3 regions of the Erwinia sp. genome follow, and region 2 is predicted to be linked to each of the others. Evidence: predicted binding sites of a transcription regulator. Region 2 holds the regulator's gene; each other region holds the start of a gene.

Region 1 (4,502 bases), on a different contig from region 2:
GTGGGCCGTGCAGAATGGGATAAAGCGGCCTACACCAAAGTCGTTCGTGAAGCGCTGGAAACCTTTATGAAGGAGCCTGTTGACGAGGCGCTTTGGGACAAGCTGAGCAACCGACTCGACTTCTGTAATCTGGACGTTAACGACGCGGCACACTTCAGCAGACTGGGCAAAATGCTTGACCAGAAAAAACGCGTAACCATCAACTATTTTGCCATGCCGCCGGGGACCTTCGGTGCCATCTGTAAAGGGCTGGGTACGGCTAAACTGAATGCGCAGCCTGCACGTGTGGTGATGGAGAAGCCGTTGGGTACCTCCCTTGAAACCTCGCGTGAAATCAACGATCAGGTGGGGGAGTACTTTGAAGAAAACCAGGTTTTCCGTATTGACCACTATCTGGGCAAAGAGACGGTACTGAACCTGCTGGCGCTGCGCTTTGCCAACTCGCTGTTTGCTGCTAACTGGGATAACCGCACCATCGACCACGTGCAGATTACCGTGGCGGAAGAGGTGGGGATCGAAGGGCGCTGGGGTTACTTTGATAAAGCGGGCCAGATGCGTGACATGATCCAGAACCACCTGCTACAGGTTCTGACGATGATTGCCATGTCGCCACCGGCCGATCTGAGCGCTGACCGTATTCGTGATGAAAAAGTGAAAGTGCTGCGCTCGCTGCGTCGTATCGATCATACTAACGTGCGCGATAAGACCGTGCGCGGGCAGTACACTTCCGGCTTTGTTCAGGGTAAAAAAGTCCCTGGCTATCTGGAAGAAGAAGATGCGAACAAATCCAGCAATACCGAAACCTTCGTCTCCATCCGTGTCGATATCGACGACTGGCGTTGGGCTGGCGTCCCGTTCTATTTGCGCACCGGTAAGCGTCTGCCAACCAAGTGTTCTGAAGTCGTGGTCTATTTTAAAAACCCGGCGCTAAACCTGTTTAAAGATTCCTGGCAGGAACTGCCGCAGAACAAACTGACCATTCGTCTGCAGCCGGATGAAGGGGTGGATATCCAGATCCTGAATAAAGTGCCAGGGCTGGATCATAAACACAACCTGCAAACCACCAAGCTGGATCTGAGCTTCTCGGAAACCTTTAATCAGTCGCACCTGGCCGATGCCTATGAGCGTCTGTTGCTGGAAACGATGCGCGGTATTCAGGCGCTGTTTGTGCGTCGCGATGAAGTGGAAGAGGCCTGGAAATGGGTGGATTCCATTATGGAAGCCTGGGCTGCGGATAACGAAGCGCCTAAACCTTATCAGGCCGGCACCTGGGGACCGGTTGCCTCCGTCGCTATGATTACCCGCGACGGCCGTTCCTGGAACGAGTTTGAATAAGAGTGACCTGACCCGCTTCGGCGGGTTTTTTTTCGTCTGGCCCCGTCACAGAGAAAAGTGAACCGTAGTTTCAAAAATTACACAGGCACATGGACGACCCGGTTAATAATCCTGTATGGTAGAAGACGAGCACTTTTCAGGCGCCGCGCGCGTCGTTTTTGCACGCCTTACCGAAGCAGGCAGGCCTGACAGGAGAAGCAGGACGATGAGTAACTGGGAAACAAGCGCTGAAACAATCCTTACTACTGGCCCGGTCGTGCCGGTCATCGTAGTCAACAAGCTGGAACATGCAGTACCGATGGCGAAAGCATTGGTAGCGGGTGGGGTAAAAGTGCTTGAAGTGACGCTGAGAACGGCCTGCGCAATGGACGCGATAAGAGCGATGATTGCAGAAGTACCTGAAGCGATCGTCGGCGCCGGGACGGTACTGAACGTGCAGCAGCTGCAGGAAGTAACCGAGGCGGGCGCAAAATTTGTTATCAGTCCTGGCATCACCGCGCCGCTCCTTCAGGCTGCTATGGAAGGGCCCATTCCGCTCATTCCAGGCATCAGCACCGTGTCTGAGCTGATGGCCGGAATGGACCATGGCCTGTGCGAATTTAAATTTTTCCCGGCGGAAGCCAATGGGGGCGTAAAAGCGCTTCAGGCTATCAGCGGGCCTTTTCCACAGGTTCGCTTCTGCCCGACCGGGGGCATCTCTCCGGCTAACTATCGTGATTATCTGGCCCTGAAAAGCGTGCTTTGTATCGGGGGGTCGTGGCTGGTGCCGACTGATGCGCTGGAAGCAGGGGATTACGATCGTATTACGCAACTGGCCAAAGAGGCGGTGGCAGGCGCGCGTTAACGCGTTTTCCGGTAAAACCAGCGTAAAAAAGGATGGCCAGCGCCATCCTTTTTGTCGAAGCGGTAAAGATATCAGCCGCTGACTTTTACGCCCGTGGCGCAGGCGATGGCGCGCTCTACGGCCTCATCAATACTGTCACCGGTTGCCAGCGCAACACCCATTCGGCGTTTACCCTGAACGTCCGGCTTGCCAAACAGGCGAAGCTGCAGGCCTGCGCCCAGTACCGTATCCAGATTGGCAAACTGTACGTTGTCGCTGTTTAACGTTGGCAGGATCACCGCCGAGGCCGCCGGGCCGTACTGCCGGATGCCGCCAACGGGCAGCCCCAGAAAAGCCCGTACATGCAGCGCAAATTCCGAAAGGTCCTGAGAAATCAGCGTGACCATACCGGTATCATGCGGGCGTGGGGAAACCTCGCTAAATACCACTTCATCGCCGCAAACAAACAGCTCCACGCCAAACAGCCCGTAGCCGCCCAGAGCGGTAACCACTTTTTCTGCAATTTGCTGTGCGCGCTGGAGAGCCAGCTCGCTCATCTGCTGCGGCTGCCAGGATTCACGGTAGTCGCCGTCTTCCTGGCGATGGCCAATCGGCGCGCAAAAATGTATGCCATCGGCAGCGCTGACGGTGAGGAGCGTGATCTCAAAGTCGAATTTTACGACGCCTTCTACAATGACCCGGCCTGCACCGGCACGCCCGCCCTGCTGCGCGTATTCCCAGGCGGAAGTCAGTTCTGCAGCCTCGCGGATAAAGCTCTGTCCCTTGCCGGAAGAGCTCATCACGGGCTTCACGATGCAGGGGAAGCCAATTTCCTGTGCGGCCTGATTAAACTCTGCCTCGCTATCGGCAAAGCGATAGGAAGAGGTCGGCAGCGCCAGCTCTTCTGCGGCCAGGCGACGAATGCCTTCACGATGCATGGTCAGGCGGGCAGCGCGCGCCGTAGGGACTACGCGCTGGCCCTGTTTTTCCAGTTCAACCAGCATATCGGTAGCGATGGCTTCGATTTCAGGCACGATATAATCCGGCCGTTCCTGCGCTACCAGGGCTTTCAGCGCCTCGCCATCCAACATATTAATGACGTGACTGCGATGGGCAACATGCATCGCTGGCGCATCGGCATAGCGATCCACTGCGATCACTTCAACACCAAGACGCTGACATTCCAGCGCCACTTCTTTGCCCAGTTCGCCCGATCCCAACAGCATGACACGAGTTGCGGCAGGACGTAGCGCAGTACCAAGAGTTGTCATAAATCTCTACCCGATTAGAGGAAAAACGCGGGCGCAGTATAAACGAAAACGATTGCGTCTTCATCCGATTTCCGGGCTTGAGAAAAAATCCCGGCCTGATATACTGTATAAAAATACAGTTAAACGAGGTGGGCACTATGGCTGTTGAAATCAAATATGTTGTCGTTAGAAAAGGTGAGGAAAAGATGACTTTCGCCAGTAAGAAAGAAGCCGACGCTTATGACAAAATGCTGGATATGGCTGAAGTGTTCTGCGACTGGCTGAGCGCTGCGCCGCTGGATATGGACGAAACTCAGCGTGAGGCATTGGGCATGTTCCTGTCGGAAAACAAAGACGCCGTGCAGCATATTCTGCGTACCAGCAAAATGCCGGATGCGGAAGCGTCCCGTCCCGTCGCAGCGGTCACAGCGATAGCGGATGACGATGCCGCGGAAGAAAAGAAGCCAAAAGCGGGGCGCATTAAAGCGGCCTGAAGGATAAAGTGAGCCAGCCGGTACTGAATGCGCCTGTCGCTCGCTGAGGGCAGAGTGAGGTTATTGGGCTGGCGTATAAGCCTGAAGTTGGCGTTGTTATCATTTAGCAAACGCCGGTTGGGTGAATTAACGTCAGCTTTCAGTCTTAAGCCGGTATACTTAAACAGAACTATCTTCCCGTTACCCCAGTTTCAGCCCGGTAACCAACGCATCCAGGTCAACGATTTCATTGCTGCACTGCAAGGTATCATGTCCGTTCAGCAAAATGTGCTGCCAGGCCACCGGCGATAGCCTGCTGTTCGAATTGTGAAGACAGTGCAGATGACCATGACCGGTAACCGTACAGTACGCAGATTTTTTCGCGCTGAGTATAGCGTTCGTGCTTAGTGAGAGGCCGCTCCGTAAGTGACTCACCCTGAAAATAACGGCTCAGGATAAAGTTGCTGTCGTTCTTAACATCACTCCATCCGAAGCGGGAAAACAGGTATTTGGCTTTAAAGTAAGCGATCTGAAGGATGCAGTAAATTCGAGCGTGGGGCCCCTGACGACTACAGGAAGCATTGATAAAACTCGGTGTCTCTCCGGACAGAATTTACATCG
Region 2 (8,907 bases):
TATGACGCCGAAAACTATCCGTTAAACCCTGCCTGCCCGGTTCGCTCTCAGGCGAGCCGGGCCGCTATCCTGAAAGATTTGCGCAAAATATTTGCCTGCTGCTTTAAAAGGCTCGTTTTTTGCGTCTGCACTTGTTAGAATCCACGGTTTGTTGCGCAACAGGCTCTTCCGTCGGCATGACGTCCTTCTCAGGCCTGTTCCGCTACCCTGATTCCCTCCTGATGTAACCATTCCGCAACAAATTATGCGCAACTTATACCAGGATTATCATCATTCCAGGCAATCGTTTAACAAACCGCTTTTCAGTCACTTACTGAACAGCGCAGGAGTCTTTTTCCATGGCAACTATAAAAGATGTGGCCAAACGCGCCGGTGTTTCCACCACTACGGTGTCCCACGTCATTAATAAAACCCGCTTCGTCGCCGAAGAGACGCGGGAAGCCGTCTGGGCAGCGATCAAAGCGCTGCATTATTCGCCCAGCGCCGTGGCCCGCAGCCTGAAGGTCAATAATACCAAAACCATTGGCCTGCTCGCGACGTCCAGCGAAGCGCCCTATTTCGCCGAAATTATTGAGGCGGTTGAACACAGCTGTTTTGCCAAAGGCTATACGCTGATTTTGGGCAACGCGCATAACGAGCTGCAAAAGCAGCAGGCCTATCTGTCGATGATGGCGCAAAAGCGTGTCGACGGTCTGCTGGTTATGTGCGCCGAATACCCGGATGAGCTGATCAAAATGTTGGAAGACCACCGTAACATCCCCATGGTCGTTATGGACTGGGGCGAGTCGCGCGGCGATTTTACCGACACCATTCTCGATAACGCTTTTGAAGGCGGTTATCTGGCGGGACGCTATCTTATCGATCGCGGTCATCGTGATATTGGTGTGATCCCGGGCCATATGGAGCGCAATACCGGCGGCGGCCGTCATGCCGGGTTCCTGAAGGCGCTGACGGAAGCGGGGATCACGCTGCGCGAAGAGTGGCTGGTTCAGGGCGATTTCGAGCCGGAGTCAGGCTATCGCGCTATGCAGCAGCTGCTGGCACAAAAACAGCGTCCTACCGCGGTGTTCTGTGGCGGTGATGTAATGGCGATGGGCGCTATTTGCGCAGCGGATGAAATGGGCCTGCGCGTGCCGCAGGATATTTCAGTGATCGGGTATGATAACGTGCGCAACTCGCGCTATTTTACGCCTGCGCTGACGACCGTCCACCAGCCAAAAGAGCGCCTGGGTGCCACAGCGTTCAATATGCTGCTCGATCGCATTACCAGCAAACGCGAGGAGCCGCAGACGATTGAAGTGCATCCGACGCTGATTGAGCGCCGTTCCGTAGCGGACGGCCCCTTCCTCGACTATCGTCGTTAAGCTTGCGGGCGGCAGCCAGCCGCCCGCTTTTACCCCTCCCGCAGCCATTCGCTGTTCAGCGTTTCTGTCTCACCTAAATAATCCAGTAGCCAGAGCAGTGCGGGTGATGCCTGTTGTTCAGACCAGCTGACGCAACAGGGGCTGTCCGGAAAAGGCGGATCCAACTTTAGTTCACACAGCGACCCATTTTGTAGCAGCGGTTGCGCAAGATGCCCCGGCACCATCCCCACGCACAGCCCGGCCAGCAGGCAATCAAACGCGCTCTCCCAGTCCGGCGCAACCAGTCGCCGCTGATTATCCAGAGTCCAGGTGGTTCTTTTCGGCAGCGCACGCGAGGTGTCTTCCAGCACCAGCGAAGGCCATTCGCGGATGGCCTCCTCGCTGACCTTTTCCCTGTGTTGCGCAAGCGGATGATCGGCCCTGACCACGCAGCGCCAGTTCAGCATGCCCATGTTGCGGAAAGCGAAACGTCCACCGACCGGGATGGCCTGCGTTGCGCCTATCGCCACATCTACCCGACCATCGGCCAGAGCGTCCCATACGCCGTTAAACACCTCGGGCGAGAGATGCAGCTCCATATCCGGAAAGTGCCGGTAAAAATCCACCACCAGCTGGCGCGTCCTCGCCGTTTTAACGATGCGGTCGACAGCGATATTCAGCTGGCCGCGCCAGCCGTTGGCGACCTGCTGGCACTGACGGCGCGTGGCAAGCATTTTTTTGATAACACTCCGTCCTTCCTGAATAAACAGCTCGCCTGCTGCCGTCAGCACGACGTCCCGGTGGCGCCGCTCGAATAGCGGCACCGCCAGCCACTCTTCCAGCTGACGCACGGTATAACTAATGGCGGAGGGGACGCGATGCAGCTCCACGGCGGCGGCAGTAAAGCTGCCCGTTCTGGCCACCGCATCAATCACCTCAAGTGAGTGTTCTGACCACATAATCTGCCTGCAAATTTTTTGAACGCAAGACGCAAATATTAGCGTTTCACAACCGCTACTGCACTCTTTTACACTGCCGTCCGCTATTCACCTGATAAAAAGAGCGAACTCTCATGCCTTCGAAAGGATTTTTACTTTACCTCGCGCTGCTTAGCGTTGCGGGTTTTCTTGCCACCGATATGTATCTGCCAGCCTTTACCGCCATGCAGCAGGATTTGCAAACCGAAGCGGGCGTGATCGGCGCCAGTTTGAGTGTGTTCCTGGCAGGTTTTGCCAGCGCGCAGCTGTTCTGGGGCCCTCTTTCCGATCGCATCGGCCGCAAACCGGTGCTGTTAATGGGGCTGGGGCTGTTCGCCGTCAGCTGTGGAGCCATGTGGTGGGCGGAATCTACGACCATGCTGCTGACGCTGCGCTTTTTGCAGGCGGTGGGCATTTGTGCCGCCGCTGTCAGCTGGCAGGCGCTAGTGATCGATCGCTATTCCGGCGCGCAGGCTAACCGCGTGTTTGCCACGATTATGCCGCTGGTGGCGCTGTCGCCAGCACTGGCCCCGCTGCTGGGTGCATGGTTGCTGAATCACTTTGCCTGGCGGTCAATTTTTGTCGCGCTGCTGCTGCTGGCCGTGATCCTGCTGATCGCCACGCTGTTTCTTCCGGCGCCTGCCCCTAAAGCTCATCAGCAAGAAGCGAAAGTTGGTTTCTTTACCCTGCTGAAGTCGCCTGTCTGGAGCGGTAACGTGCTGATTTATGCGGCCTGCTCCGCCAGCTTTTTCGCCTGGCTGACCGGTTCGCCGTTCATTCTGGCGGAACTGGGCATGTCCCCGGGTGATATTGGCCTTAGCTATGTGCCGCAGACGCTGGCCTTTCTCGCAGGGGGTTACGGCTGCCGTTCACTGCTGAAGCAAACCGAAGGCGCTTCGCTGCTGCCGTGGCTGCTGGCGCTGTATGCGCTCAGCGTGGGGGCTTTTTTCATTGCTGCACAGGTAGAGACGCCTTCAACGTGGGCACTGCTGTTGCCGTTTTGTGGGATGGCGCTGGCCAACGGGGCTATCTACCCTATTGTGGTGTCAAACGCGCTGCTGCCTTTTCCGCAGGCCAGCGGTAAAGCGGCCGCTCTGCAAAATATGCTGCAGCTTGGCCTCTGCTTTGTGGCCAGCATGATTGTTTCCGGCTTTATCGCCAACCCTCTCGCCACCACGTCGCTGGTGATGCTTAGTACGATTTTCCTGACGCTTATTGGCTACGTTTTGCAACGGGCGAAGGTCGCCAACGCTCCCCTGACCCACGCGCAAAGCCGTCGTTAACTGCCTGAATCTATTTAGTTAGCGTCCTAACGATAAGGCGTTGAATATTGCCTGAGGTGAGCATATACTCATTTTCAGGCAATAAATAATAACAACTTTGCATCACTTTTGAGTCCTGACAGGGTTGTCCGGGTGTTCTCTTTTGTGGCAAACATCCTCCCACTCTGTAGGTTTCAGTTCAATCCTCTGTAACGCCGGATATCAGGCGCGCGGTCAAGCGTGCGTGTTCTCAAACCCTGTAGAAATTGACTACTCTTTTTCTCAGGTTTCAATCACGAAGGGTGATGGAGAAGCTATGAGTTCATCGTGTATAGAAGAAGTGAGCCTGGAGGAGAATCAGTGGTATCGAATCACCCAGGAAATGTTGCGCCAGGCCGATGTTGAAATCAACGGCACCCGCCCCTGGGATATTCAGGTAACCCAGCCCGACTTTTTTAAGCGCGTGATGCAGGAAGGATCGCTGGGTCTGGGCGAAAGCTACATGGACGGCTGGTGGGAGTGCGAGCGGCTGGATATGTTTTTTCATCGCGTGCTGCTGGCCAAACTGGATCAGCAACTGCCCCATCACTTTAAAGATACGCTGCGCATTGCCGCCGCCCGCCTCACTAATCTGCAATCGCGCAAGCGTGCCTGGATTGTCGGCAAGGAGCACTACGACCTCGGCAACGATCTTTTTACGCTGATGCTCGATCCTTATATGCAGTATTCCTGCGGCTATTGGAAAGAAGCGGACACGCTGGAGCAGGCTCAGCAAGCTAAATTAAAAATGATTTGCGAAAAGCTGCAGCTGGAGCCCGGCATGTCGCTGCTGGATATTGGCTGCGGCTGGGGTGGATTAGCGGCCTATGCGGCTCGGTATTACGGCGTTAAAGTATCGGGCGTCACTATTTCCGCCGAGCAGCAGAAGCTGGCGCAGCAACGCTGTGAAGGACTGGACGTTACCATTCTGCTTCAGGACTACCGCGATCTTGACCAACAGTTCGATCGCATCGTATCGGTTGGAATGTTCGAACACGTCGGGCCAAAAAATTACGCCACCTACTTTAACGTGGTCGATCGTAACCTGAAACCGGACGGCATCTTTTTGCTGCATACCATCGGCGCGAATAAAACGGACGATAATGTCGATCCCTGGATCGATAAATATATCTTCCCCAACGGCTGCCTGCCGTCCGTACGGCATATTGCCGAGGCTCAGGAACCGCATTTCGTGATGGAAGACTGGCATAATTTTGGGGCGGATTATGATTTGACGCTGATGGCCTGGCACCAGCGTTTTTTAACCGCCTGGCCGCAGCTGGCGGACAACTATGGCGAACGCTTTAAGCGCATGTTCAGCTACTATCTCAACGCCTGCGCAGGCGCTTTCCGCGCGCGTGACATCCAGCTTTGGCAAGTGGTGTTTACCCACGGTAAAGAGGGCGGATTACGCGTGCCGCATTAAAACAGGCCGTAGCCACTGCCCCTTCATCAGCCCGTCCCGCAAAGCAGGCTTGAGAACGGACTCGCCATAACTGTCCAATATGCGCGCGCCTGGCTGCTGCAGAGCCACCGTAAAGAAAAGCACCTGGTGGCTCTGCTTTATTACCCTGTCACCCTTCGCGGCCCGGCTTCATTCTGTTTCCGACTGAATTTCTGCGGCGGCGGCTGCCAGCAGGGTGGCCTCACGCTGTGCCAGCACACGTTCGACGGTTTCGACAATCGCCTGGGTGTGCGGATCGATTTCAATATTCACTCTATCCCCCAGCCGCTTGCTGCCCAGCGTGGTTCTTGCCAGTGTTTCCGGGATCAGGTGCACACAGAATTTGCTTTTGGTCACTTCGCCAATTGTCAGGCTGATGCCGTCAATGCCAACATAGCCCTTATGCAGAATATATTTCATCTGCTCGCTATCCTGTGGCTTAAACCATATTTCACGGTTATTTTCAGACGTCAGAATTTTACAGATTTCGGCGGTAGTCATAATATGACCGGACATTAAGTGGCCGCCAATTTCATCGCTGAATTTTGCCGCGCGCTCTACGTTGACTATATCGCCCGGCTTTAAATCGCCCAGGTTAGTAATACGCAAGGTCTCTTTTACCAGATCAAAACTGACGCGGTTGCCGTCAACCTCCGTTACCGTCAGGCAGCAGCCATTGTGCGAGACGGAAGCACCCAGCGCCAGACCCGGCAGCATTTCTTCCGGCAGGCGAACAATATGCGTGCGAAAATTCGGTTTCTCTTCAATAGCCAGCACCTCTGCGGTGCCCTGCACAATACCGGTAAACATAATTATGACCTCGGTGAATTTTTCGCTATTCTTATCAGATCTTAAAACTATACCAAATAGTCTTTCTCCCTTCAGGTAAAAAAACAGGTGTATACGTGCAGAAGTATCTGACCGAGGCACGGCAATTGCTGGCGCTGGCAATTCCGGTAATTTTTGCGCAGGTCGCGCAAACCGCTATGGGCTTTGTAGATACGGTAATGGCCGGCGACGTCAGCGCAACGGACATGGCTGCCGTCGCGGTCGGCACATCGATTTGGCTGCCCGCGATTCTGTTCGGGCACGGCTTGCTGCTTTCGCTCACGCCGGTGGTGGCGCAGTATAACGGCTCGGGCCGCCGCGATCGCATCGCCTTTCAGGTGCGGCAGGGCTATTGGCTGGCCGCCTTCTCTTCTCTGCTGATTATGATTGTGCTTTATAACGCCGGCTACGTTATTCGATCCATGCAGAATATCGATCCCGTGATGGCAGATAAGGCCGTCGGTTATCTGCATGCGCTGCTGTGGGGGGCGCCGGGCTATCTGTTCTTCCAGACTGCCCGTAATCAATGCGAAGGGCTTGCTAAAACCAAGCCGGGCATGGTGATGGGTTTCCTGGGGCTACTGGTAAATATCCCGGTTAACTATGTTTTTATCTATGGCCATTTGGGGATGCCGGCGTTGGGCGGCGTTGGCTGTGGCGTCGCGACAGCTTCCGTTTACTGGGTGATGTTTATTGCGATGAAAATGTGGGTAGCACGTGCTGCCTCTATGCGCGATATCCACCTGCCGGAACGGTTTAGTCCGCCCGACAGGAAAACGCTTTATCGTCTCTTTACGCTTGGGCTACCCGTCGCACTGGCGCTGTTCTTTGAGGTGACGCTGTTCGCCGTCGTCGCCCTGCTGGTATCCCCCATGGGCATTGTTCAGGTGGCAGGCCACCAGATAGCGCTGAACTTCAGTTCACTGATGTTTGTCCTGCCGCTCTCTCTGGGTGCCGCCACCACGATCCGCGTCGGTTTCCGGCTTGGGCAAGGATCGACCGAGGGCGCTCGCGTGGCGGCCTGGACCGGGCAAGGTGTAGGGATGTCGCTGTCGCTGCTGACGGCGCTGTTTACTGTCGTATTTCGTGAACATATCGCCCTGCTCTATAACCAAAATCCGGCCGTCGTGGCGCTGGCCTCGCAGCTGATGTTACTCGCTGCAGTTTATCAGTTTTCTGATTCGGTTCAGGTCATCGGCAGCGGCATTTTGCGCGGCTATAAAGACACGCGTGCCATCTTTTTTATCACTTTTATTGCTTACTGGGTGCTTGGCCTGCCCAGCGGCTATATTCTTGCCCTGACGGACTGGGTTGTTGCGCCGATGGGCCCGGCGGGCTTCTGGACCGGCTTTATTATTGGCCTGACATCCAGCGCAATAATGATGGTCTGGCGTATTTTGCGGCTGCAGCGCCAGCCTGAGGCTCAGCTGTTAGCGCGGGCGGCACGCTAACGTCTTCATTCAGACAGAATGTTTAAAAATGCTGCGCTTCGCACAGTTGCGCAGCAGTCGCATCGAAAATAGTGATTTCTGCTTGCAAGCCGCCAGGGCTGTCGTTAATATTCGTCCCCGCTGTCACTCAGACAGCACGATGCGTTCTTAGCTCAGTTGGTTAGAGCACCACCTTGACATGGTGGGGGTCGGAGGTTCGAGTCCTCTAGAACGCACCATCGTATTTTCTTGCTGTCCCTTTCCAGTTACTCCCTGTAAGCCGATTTATTTGCTGTGCTTCAAGGCATTTCTACCCGTTGTGTTCTGCAAGCTACCCTGGTCCTCCCTTTGTTCGTCCACCGTCCTTCGGCTTCCTTCTCCTCCTGTTCCCCCGCTTCTTCTGTGCTTTAATTTCTTTTTTGTCACCCGATTTCTTCTGACGTTCAGTTTCTTCTCTGTCCTTCGATACTCTTCTAACATTGGGTTTCTTCCCTCCTCCGATGCATCTCTGGCGTTCAGTTTCTTCTCTGGCCTTCGAGGCTCTTCTCACGTTCGGTTTCCTCTCTCCTTCGATTTCTTTTTTTGTTCAATTTCTCTTCTGCCCTCCCATGCTCTTCCATACTTCGATTTCTCTTCGTATTCCGATGCGAGGTTGGACTTTGATGCCGCCTCTCTACTCCCATTTTCCCCTGTACGCCGGTCGGTTTGCCGTACGGCAGTGGCTTCCCTTCCTCCCTTGGCTCTGGCGGTACGTAGGCGTTTTCTGCTCCCTACAGCGGGCTTTTTTTGCGCAACAATCTGATCTGGTGCAAGCTTTCCCGCATTCCAAATTACTTTTTAATTGGTTTTCAATGGGCTGAGTAGCTATAATACGAAACGTTGTTTCACTTGAATGGTTTCAGCGTATGGTTGGCCCTTTAGCAAAAACGATGGCTTGTTGCGCAAACAAACTTTGCGCCAGCGCCGAAACCGCGCTTAAACTTCCTCTGCACGCTTTTTTTCTGTCACCTATCCTTAAGCTGTACGCAGTTCGCCGCTCGGGCGGTCGCACCATCAATCACCGGGATTCCGCTTTATTTCATCCATTAACTTAACAGATGACTCGTCATGAAAAAGACCAAGATTGTTTGTACTATCGGTCCAAAAACCGAATCGGAAGAAATGTTGACCAACCTGCTGGACGCGGGCATGAACGTCATGCGTCTGAACTTCTCTCACGGCGATTACGACGAGCACGGTAAGCGTATCGCTAACCTGCGCGCGGTGATGAGCAAAACCGGCAAGCAGGCCGCTATCCTGCTGGACACCAAAGGACCAGAAATCCGTACCATGAAGCTGGAAGGCGGCGCGGACGTGTCGTTGAAGGCCGGTCAGACCTTTACCTTCACCACCGATCAATCCGTTATCGGTAACAGCGAGCGCGTGGCGGTAACCTACTCCGGTTTTCCTTCCGACCTCTCTATCGGCAACACCGTCCTTGTGGACGATGGCCTGATCGGTATGGAAGTCACGGAAGTGACCGAACACCACGTAATCTGTAAGGTGCTGAACAACGGCGACCTGGGTGAAAACAAAGGCGTTAAC
Region 3 (8,907 bases), on a different contig from region 2:
GGTCTGGCTGTAATAGCGTTTCTGGCTCAGCATCGGCAGGCGCTGCTTAACGTCGGCCCAGCTGTCCGGATTGCCCTTTTGCTTTTCCGTCAGCCTGCGTGCGTCCAGCATATGCGCGTAGCCCATATTATAAGCCGCCAGCGCAAACCAGATGCGTTCATCTTCCGGAATGGTTTGCGGCACCTTCTCCATCATTTTCACCAGATACTCGCTGCCGCCGCGAATACTCTGTTCCGGATCGGTTCTGTCGCTGACGTTAACGCTGTCCGCCGTATTGCGGGTCAGCATCATCATGCCGCGTACGCCGGTAGGCGAGGTGGCCTGTGGGTTCCAGTGAGACTCCTGCCAGGAAATAGCGGCCAGCAGCCGCCAGTCAATCTCGCTGGCATATTTTTCAAACAGCGGACGGATGCCGGGCAGCATACTGTCGATGGCCCGCAGAAAAGTGCGGGTGTCGACATAATCGAAGGTGCCGACGTGGCCCAGATATTTCTCATCCAGCCTTGCCAACGCGCCTTCTTCCGCCATCTGGTTAAAGTAGTCCAGCATCGCCGCATACAGGCTGTCGTCGTTATCGCGCGGCATGTACCAGGTCACCGGTTCTTCATCCGTGATGTCGAAAGCGACCGCCAGCTGCGGATGGATCCGCTGCAGCAGCGCGATCGATACCGAATCACCCACCGTATAATCCAGCTTGCCGTCCGCTACCGCTTCCAGCAGGGCATTCGGGCTTTGATCGGTAGAGATCGCCCAATCCATATCGGGATACTGATTCTGCCGGATATCGCGCAGCGTCGAAGCAAAAGCGGAATCAGATGCGACGGTCAGTCGGCCCTTCAGCGCGCCCAGATTCGGTGGACGCGGCTTGCCCATCCGATACACCAGCTGCTGGGAAACGGAATAATAGGTCGGGCCGGTGCGAAAGCGTGACAGGCGATCGCTGTTATAGATCAGGCCCGCTGCCAGCACGTCCGCTTTATCCTCTTCCAGGTCGTCAAACAGTTCGCTAAGGTTCTGACGTACCGTAACCTGCAGCCTGACGCCCAGATAATCGGCAAAGCGTTTCGCCAGCTCGTAATCCATACCGGCCGGCGCTTTATTGACTGTGTAATAAGTCAGGGGCGAATTGAGCGTGCTGACGCGCAACACTCCCCGTGCTTTTATCTGTTCTGTCCGGTCCAGCCCGCTGCTGTGCCACGGGATCGACGGCCACAGCGCAAGCGCGAGCAGTACCGTCACCAGCCCGATGAACAGATAATTAATTTTCAGGCGTTTCAAATGGTTATCTCTCGATTTCTCTCAGGATTCTGTCTGTAACGGCAGTATTTGTGGTCTTTAATGGTCCCTGAGCGTGGGGCATTTTGCGCAACTCCCTGCAGCGGCGCAACCAGATTTGTGCGGAATTGTGCGCTTTTCAGCCAATTCCCTGTCCGATTAATTCTGCGCAAACGGTTTCGTAACAGCAGGGGATTCTTTATAATGGCGCCCGTTTTCCCCTGTTGCGCCCCAAGAAGCGTCGCCTGGCGCTCTGACGAGAGATCTTTAATGATGGAAATTCTGCGTGGTTCACCCGCTCTGTCGGCATTTCGTATTACCAAACTGCTGGCCCGCTTTCAGGACGCTCACCTGCCGGTGAGTGACATTTACGCTGAGTACGTCCATTTCGCCGAGGTCAACGCGCCGCTGGACGAGGCGGAGAAAGCCCGTTTACAACGCCTGCTGAAATATGGTCCCTCGCTCGCCGAACATACGCCTGAAGGGCGTCTGCTGCTGGTCACGCCTCGTCCGGGTACGATTTCTCCCTGGTCTTCTAAGGCCACTGATATTGCCCACAACTGCGATCTGCCGCAGGTCACGCGGCTGGAGCGCGGGCTGGCGTTTTATATTAAAGCGCCGCAGCTGACCGAAGCGCAGTGGTCGCAACTGGGCGCGTTGCTACACGATCGCATGATGGAAGTGGTACTCAGCGATTTGTCACAGGCAGAGCAGCTGTTCGCTCAGCATGAACCGGCACCGCTGGCCAGCGTGGATGTATTGGGCGAAGGCCGTGTGGCGCTGGAGCAGGCTAACCGTAAGCTGGGCCTGGCGCTGGCAGAAGATGAAATCGACTATCTGCAGCAGGCTTTTGAAAAGCTCGGGCGCAACCCAAACGACATCGAGTTATATATGTTCGCTCAGGCGAACTCAGAGCACTGTCGTCATAAAATCTTTAACGCCGACTGGATCATTGACGGCGAACAGCAGCCAAAGTCGCTGTTCAAAATGATCAAAAATACCTTTGAAAAAACGCCGGATTACGTGCTGTCCGCTTATAAAGATAACGCGGCGGTGATGGAAGGCTCGCAGGTTGGCCGCTTCTATGCCGACGCGGAAAGCCAGTACGATTTTCATCAGGAAGACGCGCACATCCTGATGAAGGTGGAAACCCATAACCATCCAACGGCGATTTCGCCCTGGCCCGGTGCGGCCACCGGTTCCGGCGGCGAAATCCGCGATGAGGGCGCGACCGGACGCGGCGCGAAGCCAAAGGCGGGCCTGGTGGGGTTCTCGGTTTCTAACCTGCGTATTCCCGGTTTTGAACAGCCCTGGGAAGAAGACTTCGGCAAGCCCGATCGCATCGTGACCGCGCTGGATATCATGACGGACGGCCCGCTGGGTGGCGCCGCATTTAATAATGAGTTCGGACGTCCGGCACTGACCGGCTACTTCCGAACGTATGAGGAAGAAGTGAACAGCCACAATGGCGTCGAGCTGCGCGGCTACCATAAGCCGATTATGCTGGCGGGTGGTATCGGCAACATTCGCGCCGATCACGTACAGAAAGGCGATATTACGGTGGGCGCAAAGCTGATCGTCCTGGGCGGCCCGTCGATGAATATCGGCCTGGGCGGCGGCGCGGCATCCTCTATGGCTTCCGGCCAGTCCGATGCGGATCTCGACTTTGCCTCGGTCCAGCGTGATAACCCGGAGATGGAGCGTCGCTGTCAGGAAGTTATCGACCGCTGTTGGCAGCTGGGTGCAGAAAACCCGATCCTGTTTATTCACGACGTGGGCGCGGGTGGCCTTTCTAACGCCATGCCGGAGCTGGTCAGCGACGGTAACCGCGGAGGCCGGTTTACTCTGCGCGATATTCTCAGCGATGAGCCTGGCATGAGCCCGCTGGAAGTCTGGTGTAACGAGTCTCAGGAGCGTTACGTGCTGGCCGTTTCGCCGGAAAAACTGGCGCAGTTCGATGCGCTCTGCCGGCGTGAACGCGCGCCTTATGCCGTTATCGGCGAAGCTACGGAAGAGCTGCATCTGTCGCTGAGCGATAGCCACTTCGACAACAAGCCGATCGATATGCCGCTGGACGTGCTGCTGGGCAAAACGCCGAAAATGACCCGTGAAGCCGTCACGCTGAAAGCGAAAGGCGAGCCGCTGGCGCGTGAGGCGATTACCGTTGCCGATGCCGTCAATCGCGTGTTGCATTTACCGGCCGTCGCGGAAAAAACGTTTCTGATCACCATCGGCGATCGCTCCGTGACCGGCATGGTTGCGCGCGATCAGATGGTGGGGCCGTGGCAGATCCCGGTGGCTGACTGCGCCGTAACCACCGCCAGCCTTGACAGCTATTACGGCGAAGCGATGGCGCTGGGCGAACGCGCGCCGGTAGCCCTGTTGGATTTTGCTGCTTCCGGCCGCCTGGCGGTAGGCGAGGCGATCACCAATATTGCCGCCACGCAGATTGGCTCATTAAAACGCATCAAGCTTTCCGCTAACTGGATGGCGGCGGCAGGCCATCCGGGCGAAGACGCGGGGCTTTATGAGGCGGTCAAAGCGGTAGGAGAAGAGCTTTGTCCGGCGTTGGGCATCACCATCCCGGTTGGCAAAGACTCTATGTCGATGAAAACCCGCTGGCAGCAGGGAGCCGAACAGCGTGAAATGACGTCGCCGCTTTCTCTGGTAATTACGGCCTTCGCCCGCGTGGAGGATGTCCGCCGCACCGTGACGCCACAGCTGCAAACCGCTAACCCCGATAATGCATTACTGCTGATCGATCTGGGGCAGGGTGTTAACGCCCTGGGCGCAACGGCGTTGTCGCAGGTTTATCGTCAGTTGGGCGACAAGCCTGCCGATGTGCGCGACGCGCAGCAGCTGGCGGGCTTCTTCAATGCGCTGCAGACGCTGGTGGCTGAAGAGAAGCTGCTGGCCTATCACGACCGCTCCGACGGCGGCCTGCTGGTCACGCTGGCTGAGATGGCTTTTGCCGGTCACTGTGGCGTTGAAGCGGATATCGCCGCGCTGGGGAGCGATGCGCTGGCCGCATTGTTTAATGAAGAGTTGGGCGCCGTTATTCAAATCGCGGCAGCCGATCGCGAATACGTAGAGCAGGTTTTTGCGGCTCACGGGCTGGCAGATTGCGTGCACGGTTTGGGACGTGCACTGTCTGGCGATCGTTTTGTTATTACCTCCGGCGAGTCGGCAATCTATAGCGAAAGCCGTACCACCTTGCGTACCTGGTGGGCGGAAACCACCTGGCAGATGCAGCGCCTGCGCGACAATCCGGCGTGTGCCGATCAGGAGCATGAAGCGAAGAAAAACGATCTCGATCCGGGTCTGAACGTGAAGCTAACCTTCCGTCCGGAAGAAGATATCGCTGCGCCTTATATTGTTACGGGCGCGCGGCCGAAATTGGCTGTATTGCGTGAGCAGGGCGTCAATTCGCACGTGGAGATGGCGGCAGCTTTCCATCGCGCCGGGTTTGATGCGGTCGATGTGCATATGAGCGATCTGCTGGCGGGGCGTCGCGGACTGGCAGATTTCCAGACGCTGGTGGCCTGTGGCGGCTTCTCCTATGGCGACGTACTGGGCGCTGGCGAGGGCTGGGCCAAGTCGATTCTTTTCAACAACCGCGTGCGCGACGAGTTTGAAACCTTTTTCCACCGTCCGCAAACGCTGGCGTTGGGCGTCTGCAACGGCTGCCAGATGATGTCCAACCTGCGTGAACTGATCCCCGGAAGCGAGGCCTGGCCGCGCTTTGTGCGTAACCAGTCAGAGCGTTTTGAAGCCCGTTTCAGCCTGGTGGAAGTGGCGGCCAGCCCGTCGCTGCTGCTGGCCGGTATGGCAGGGTCGCAGATGCCGATTGCGGTTTCGCATGGCGAAGGGTTTGTGGAAGTGCGCGACGAGGCCCATCTGGCCACGCTGGAGCATAAAGGCCTGGTGGCACTGCGTTTTGTGGACAACTTCGGCAAGGTGACCGAACACTATCCGGCTAACCCGAACGGCTCGCCAAACGGCATCACGGCCGTGACCAATGAAAGCGGACGCGTCACCATTATGATGCCGCATCCGGAACGCGTCTTCCGTACCGTCAGTAACTCCTGGCATCCGGCGGAGTGGGGCGAAGACAGCCCGTGGATGCGCATGTTCCGTAACGCGCGCAAACAGCTTGGTTAAATGTTGCTTCCATCTATAAGGCAGCTTCGGCTGCCTTTTTCATCTGTTTATTTAGCCGCTGTTGCAAAACAGCGACAGTCGTGAAATGACCTGTCTCTGAATGGCGACATTTAATTTGTTGATAATAAAGTAATTATTGGGTTTACCCTGACTCTGTTCCTGAAAGGCGACAGTTTTCAGGGGGGAGGCGCAGCATTTGGTCGTCGTCTTGCGGATCTCTTTTTAAAAAGCCTTGTAAAATAGTAGGTTAAAAATTAATTTCAAATATGGCATGGATTTTGCTATATTAAGCGAAGTGGCTCATTCACCTGGTTATAACAGCCCTGCGCAAGCGGTCAAGCGCTTCATAACATTCCGAATGACGCACAATACGGTGCCTGCCGTCCAGCGAGACCGATACCGCTTCAGCGCTATCACACTCAGGACGCAACGTTGAGTTAGGCACCACCTATTCCGCCCTGTCGGCTCCCCGGCAGCGCATCCCAAAAACGGCAGGCTCTGTGAGCCTGCCGTTTTTACGTTAAGGCTTTCCTCCTGCAGTACAGTCCGTTAGCATCGGGCTGACTAAAACCAGGAGAGCTTCCCGTGAAAAAATGGCGTCTGTTCCCTCGTTCGCTGCGTCAGCTGGTGCTGATGGCTTTTCTGCTGGTCCTGCTGCCGCTGCTGGTGCTGGCCTGGCAGGCGTGGGAAAGCCTCTCTGCGCTGAGCAATCAGGCAGCGGACATCAATCGCAATACGCTTACCGACGTACGCCGTAGCGAAGCGATGGCGCGCACCGCGCTTGAACTGGAACGAAGCTACCGCCAGTACTGCGTGCTGGACGATCCCATGCTGGCCAACCTTTATCAAACCCAACGCACTAAATATGCCCGAATGCTGGAAGAGCAGGCGGCCGCCGTGCCCGATGATCGGCTGACGCAGTCGTTGCAGCAGCTGTTAGCCGGGTTGGCAAAAATTGACTGTGATAACAGCAACCCCGTTAAAACGGCTTCCGATAATCTGGAACGTTTTTCCGCCGTCAACGGTCAGCTGGTGCAATCCACGCGCGAGGCGGTTTTTTCACGGGGGCTACAGCTTCAGCGTGAAATTGCTGAACGCGGCCAGTATTTTGGCTGGCAGGCGCTGATCCTGTTTCTGCTCAGTCTGGGCCTGGTGATGCTGTTCACGCGCATGATTATCGGGCCGGTTAAAGCGGTCGAACGCATGATCAACCGGCTTGGGGAAGGCCGCTCGGCGGGCCACAATCTGGCGCTGAAGGGGCCGCGCGAGCTGCGCTCTCTGGGGCAGCGTATTTTATGGCTCAGCGAACGCCTGGCCTGGCTCGAATCGCAGCGACATGAATTTTTGCGCCATATCTCTCACGAACTGAAAACGCCGTTAGCCAGTATGCGTGAAGGAACGGCTTTACTGGCAGACGAAGTGGCCGGTCCGCTGACGCCCGATCAGCGCGAAGTAGTGGCCATCCTCGATGAGAGCAGCCGCCATCTGCAAAGGCTCATCGAACAGCTGCTGGACTATAATCGCAAGCTTTCCGAAGCGCAGGTGGTGCTGAAGCCGGTGGCGCTGGCACCGCTGATTGAGCGCATTGTCAGCAGCCATAACCTTACCGCCCGCAAGCGTCTTATCCAGACCGACATTGCCTTGAAAGCGACCGCCTGCCGGGCGGATGAAGCTCTGCTAACCAGGGCGATCGATAATCTCTATTCGAATGCGATACACTACGGCGATGAATCCGGTACCATCTGGATCCGCAGCTGGCCACAGGGCCGCAAGGTCATCATTGAGGTCGCCAACAGCGGCACGCCGATACCGGAGGCGGAGCGGGCAATGATCTTCGAGCCTTTCTTTCAGGGAAGCCAGCAGCGCAAGGGCGCGGTAAAAGGCAGCGGGTTGGGGCTGAGCATCGCCAAGGACTGCGTACATCGCCTGTTGGGCGATCTACAGCTGACTGCCAGCCAGGAGGCCGACGTCTGCTTTCGCATCGAACTTAACTCCATTGGCGAGAACAAATAATGCGATTACCTTTCTGTTTTCCGGCTGCGGGATCGTTTAAGCCGCTGGGCAAATACACAGCAGCCGCGCTGCTGGCTGGCCTGCTGGCCGCCTGCGCGAGCCATCCCCCCGGAACTGAAATCGTGGGGCACAGCGCGCCTATAGAGCCGCAAGCGAAGATAGTGGACTACCAGCTGGTGGACTGCGGCAGGATCTGGGATGTGGAAGAGAGCAAAACCAGCAATCCGCTCTACTGGCTACGGGCCACAGACTGCGCGGCGCGGCTTTCTGCCGTTGAGGCGCGCGCTCAGGCACGCCAGCAGAGCAGCGATAGCTGGCAAGGGGCTTTCAAAGCAGGTGTGCTGATGGCGAACGGCAACGTCACGCCCGTCGAACGGCGTCAGTATATGCTTCAGCTGGATGCCTTCAGCCGCGACTATCCCGCTGCGGTACGCCCGCTGCTTCAGCTCTGGCGTGATAACCAAATGGCGCAGCTTCAGCTCTCGGAAGAGCGTACTCGCTATCATCATTTGCAGCAGACCAGCGATGCCCAGCTGGACGCGCTGCGACAGCAGCAGGCCACGCTTAATAGCGAGCTGAAAGTGACCCGCCGCAAGCTGGATACGCTGACGGACATTGAACGCCAGCTCTCCACGCGCCGTTCGCCTGACGGCAGCGACGGTCACAGCGAGAAAAACGATGCGGAAAAAGGAGCGCAGCGATGATAAAAAAATCGGCAAACCTGCTGTTGGTGGATGACGATCCCGGCCTGTTAAAGCTGCTGGGAATGCGTCTGGGCAGCGAAGGATTTAGCGTATCCACCGCCGAAAGCGGGCCGGAAGCCCTGCGTACGCTGCAAAACGAACGCATCGATTTAGTGATAAGCGACCTGCGCATGGATGAAATGAACGGCCTGGCGCTGTTTGCCGAGGTGCAGAAGAGCCATCCGGGCATGCCGGTCATTATTCTTACCGCTCACGGCTCGATCCCGGAGGCGGTTTCCGCCACGCAGCAGGGCGTATTTAGTTTTTTGACCAAACCGGTGGATCGGGACGCGCTCTATAGCGCTATCGATCAGGCGCTGGCTCATCGTGCCCCGGCCAGTGACGATGCCTGGCGGGAAAGCATTGTGACCCGCAGCCCGGTCATGCTGCGGCTGCTGGATCAGGCCAGGATGGTGGCGCAGTCTGACGTTAGCGTGCTGATCAACGGCCAGAGCGGGACCGGCAAAGAGATTCTGGCGCAGGCTATCCACGCCGCCAGTCCACGCGCTGGCAAGGCCTTTATCGCTATTAACTGTGGCGCGCTGCCGGAGCAGCTGCTGGAGTCCGAACTGTTCGGGCACGCCAAAGGCGCCTTTACCGGCGCGGTGAGCCAGCGCGAAGGGCTGTTTCAGGCGGCGGAAGGCGGCACGCTGTTCCTGGATGAAATCGGCGATATGCCGCAGGCGCTACAGGTTAAGCTGCTGCGCGTGTTGCA

What was found. Region 2 encodes PurR, which represses purine synthesis genes. Its sites were predicted from a motif close to CANGCAAACGTTTGCNTG; they were not measured.
Region 1: purT (formate-dependent phosphoribosylglycinamide formyltransferase) is a predicted target of PurR. The motif match lies at 3,471-3,488, and genes of this name have one in related genera.
Region 3: purL (phosphoribosylformylglycinamidine synthase) is a predicted target of PurR. The motif match lies at 1,442-1,459, and genes of this name have one in related genera.

The regions. Positions count from the first base shown of each region.
Region 1 covers NZ_DALZCD010000168.1:4,360-8,861, reverse strand. The annotation lists gene zwf (glucose-6-phosphate dehydrogenase) at 1-1,335, shown strand, start outside; gene RTK32_RS13925 (bifunctional 4-hydroxy-2-oxoglutarate aldolase/2-dehydro-3-deoxy-phosphogluconate aldolase) at 1,541-2,179, shown strand; gene purT (formate-dependent phosphoribosylglycinamide formyltransferase) at 2,251-3,429, opposite strand; gene RTK32_RS13915 (YebG family protein) at 3,567-3,902, shown strand; partial or broken gene RTK32_RS13910 (DUF4158 domain-containing protein) at 4,189-4,458, opposite strand; partial or broken gene RTK32_RS13905 (recombinase family protein) at 4,454-4,502, shown strand, end outside.
Region 2 covers NZ_DALZCD010000048.1:10,990-19,896, reverse strand. The annotation lists gene purR (HTH-type transcriptional repressor PurR) at 339-1,364, shown strand; gene punR (DNA-binding transcriptional activator PunR) at 1,394-2,302, opposite strand; gene punC (purine nucleoside transporter PunC) at 2,416-3,603, shown strand; gene cfa (cyclopropane fatty acyl phospholipid synthase) at 3,899-5,047, shown strand; gene RTK32_RS05885 (riboflavin synthase subunit alpha) at 5,216-5,875, opposite strand; gene RTK32_RS05880 (MATE family efflux transporter) at 5,971-7,344, shown strand; tRNA gene RTK32_RS05875 (tRNA-Val) at 7,486-7,562, shown strand; gene pykF (pyruvate kinase PykF) at 8,431-8,907, shown strand, end outside.
Region 3 covers NZ_DALZCD010000099.1:2,353-11,259, forward strand. The annotation lists gene mltF (membrane-bound lytic murein transglycosylase MltF) at 1-1,278, opposite strand, end outside; gene purL (phosphoribosylformylglycinamidine synthase) at 1,546-5,436, shown strand; gene RTK32_RS09930 (HAMP domain-containing sensor histidine kinase) at 6,022-7,449, shown strand; gene qseG (two-component system QseEF-associated lipoprotein QseG) at 7,449-8,153, shown strand; gene glrR (two-component system response regulator GlrR) at 8,150-8,907, shown strand, end outside.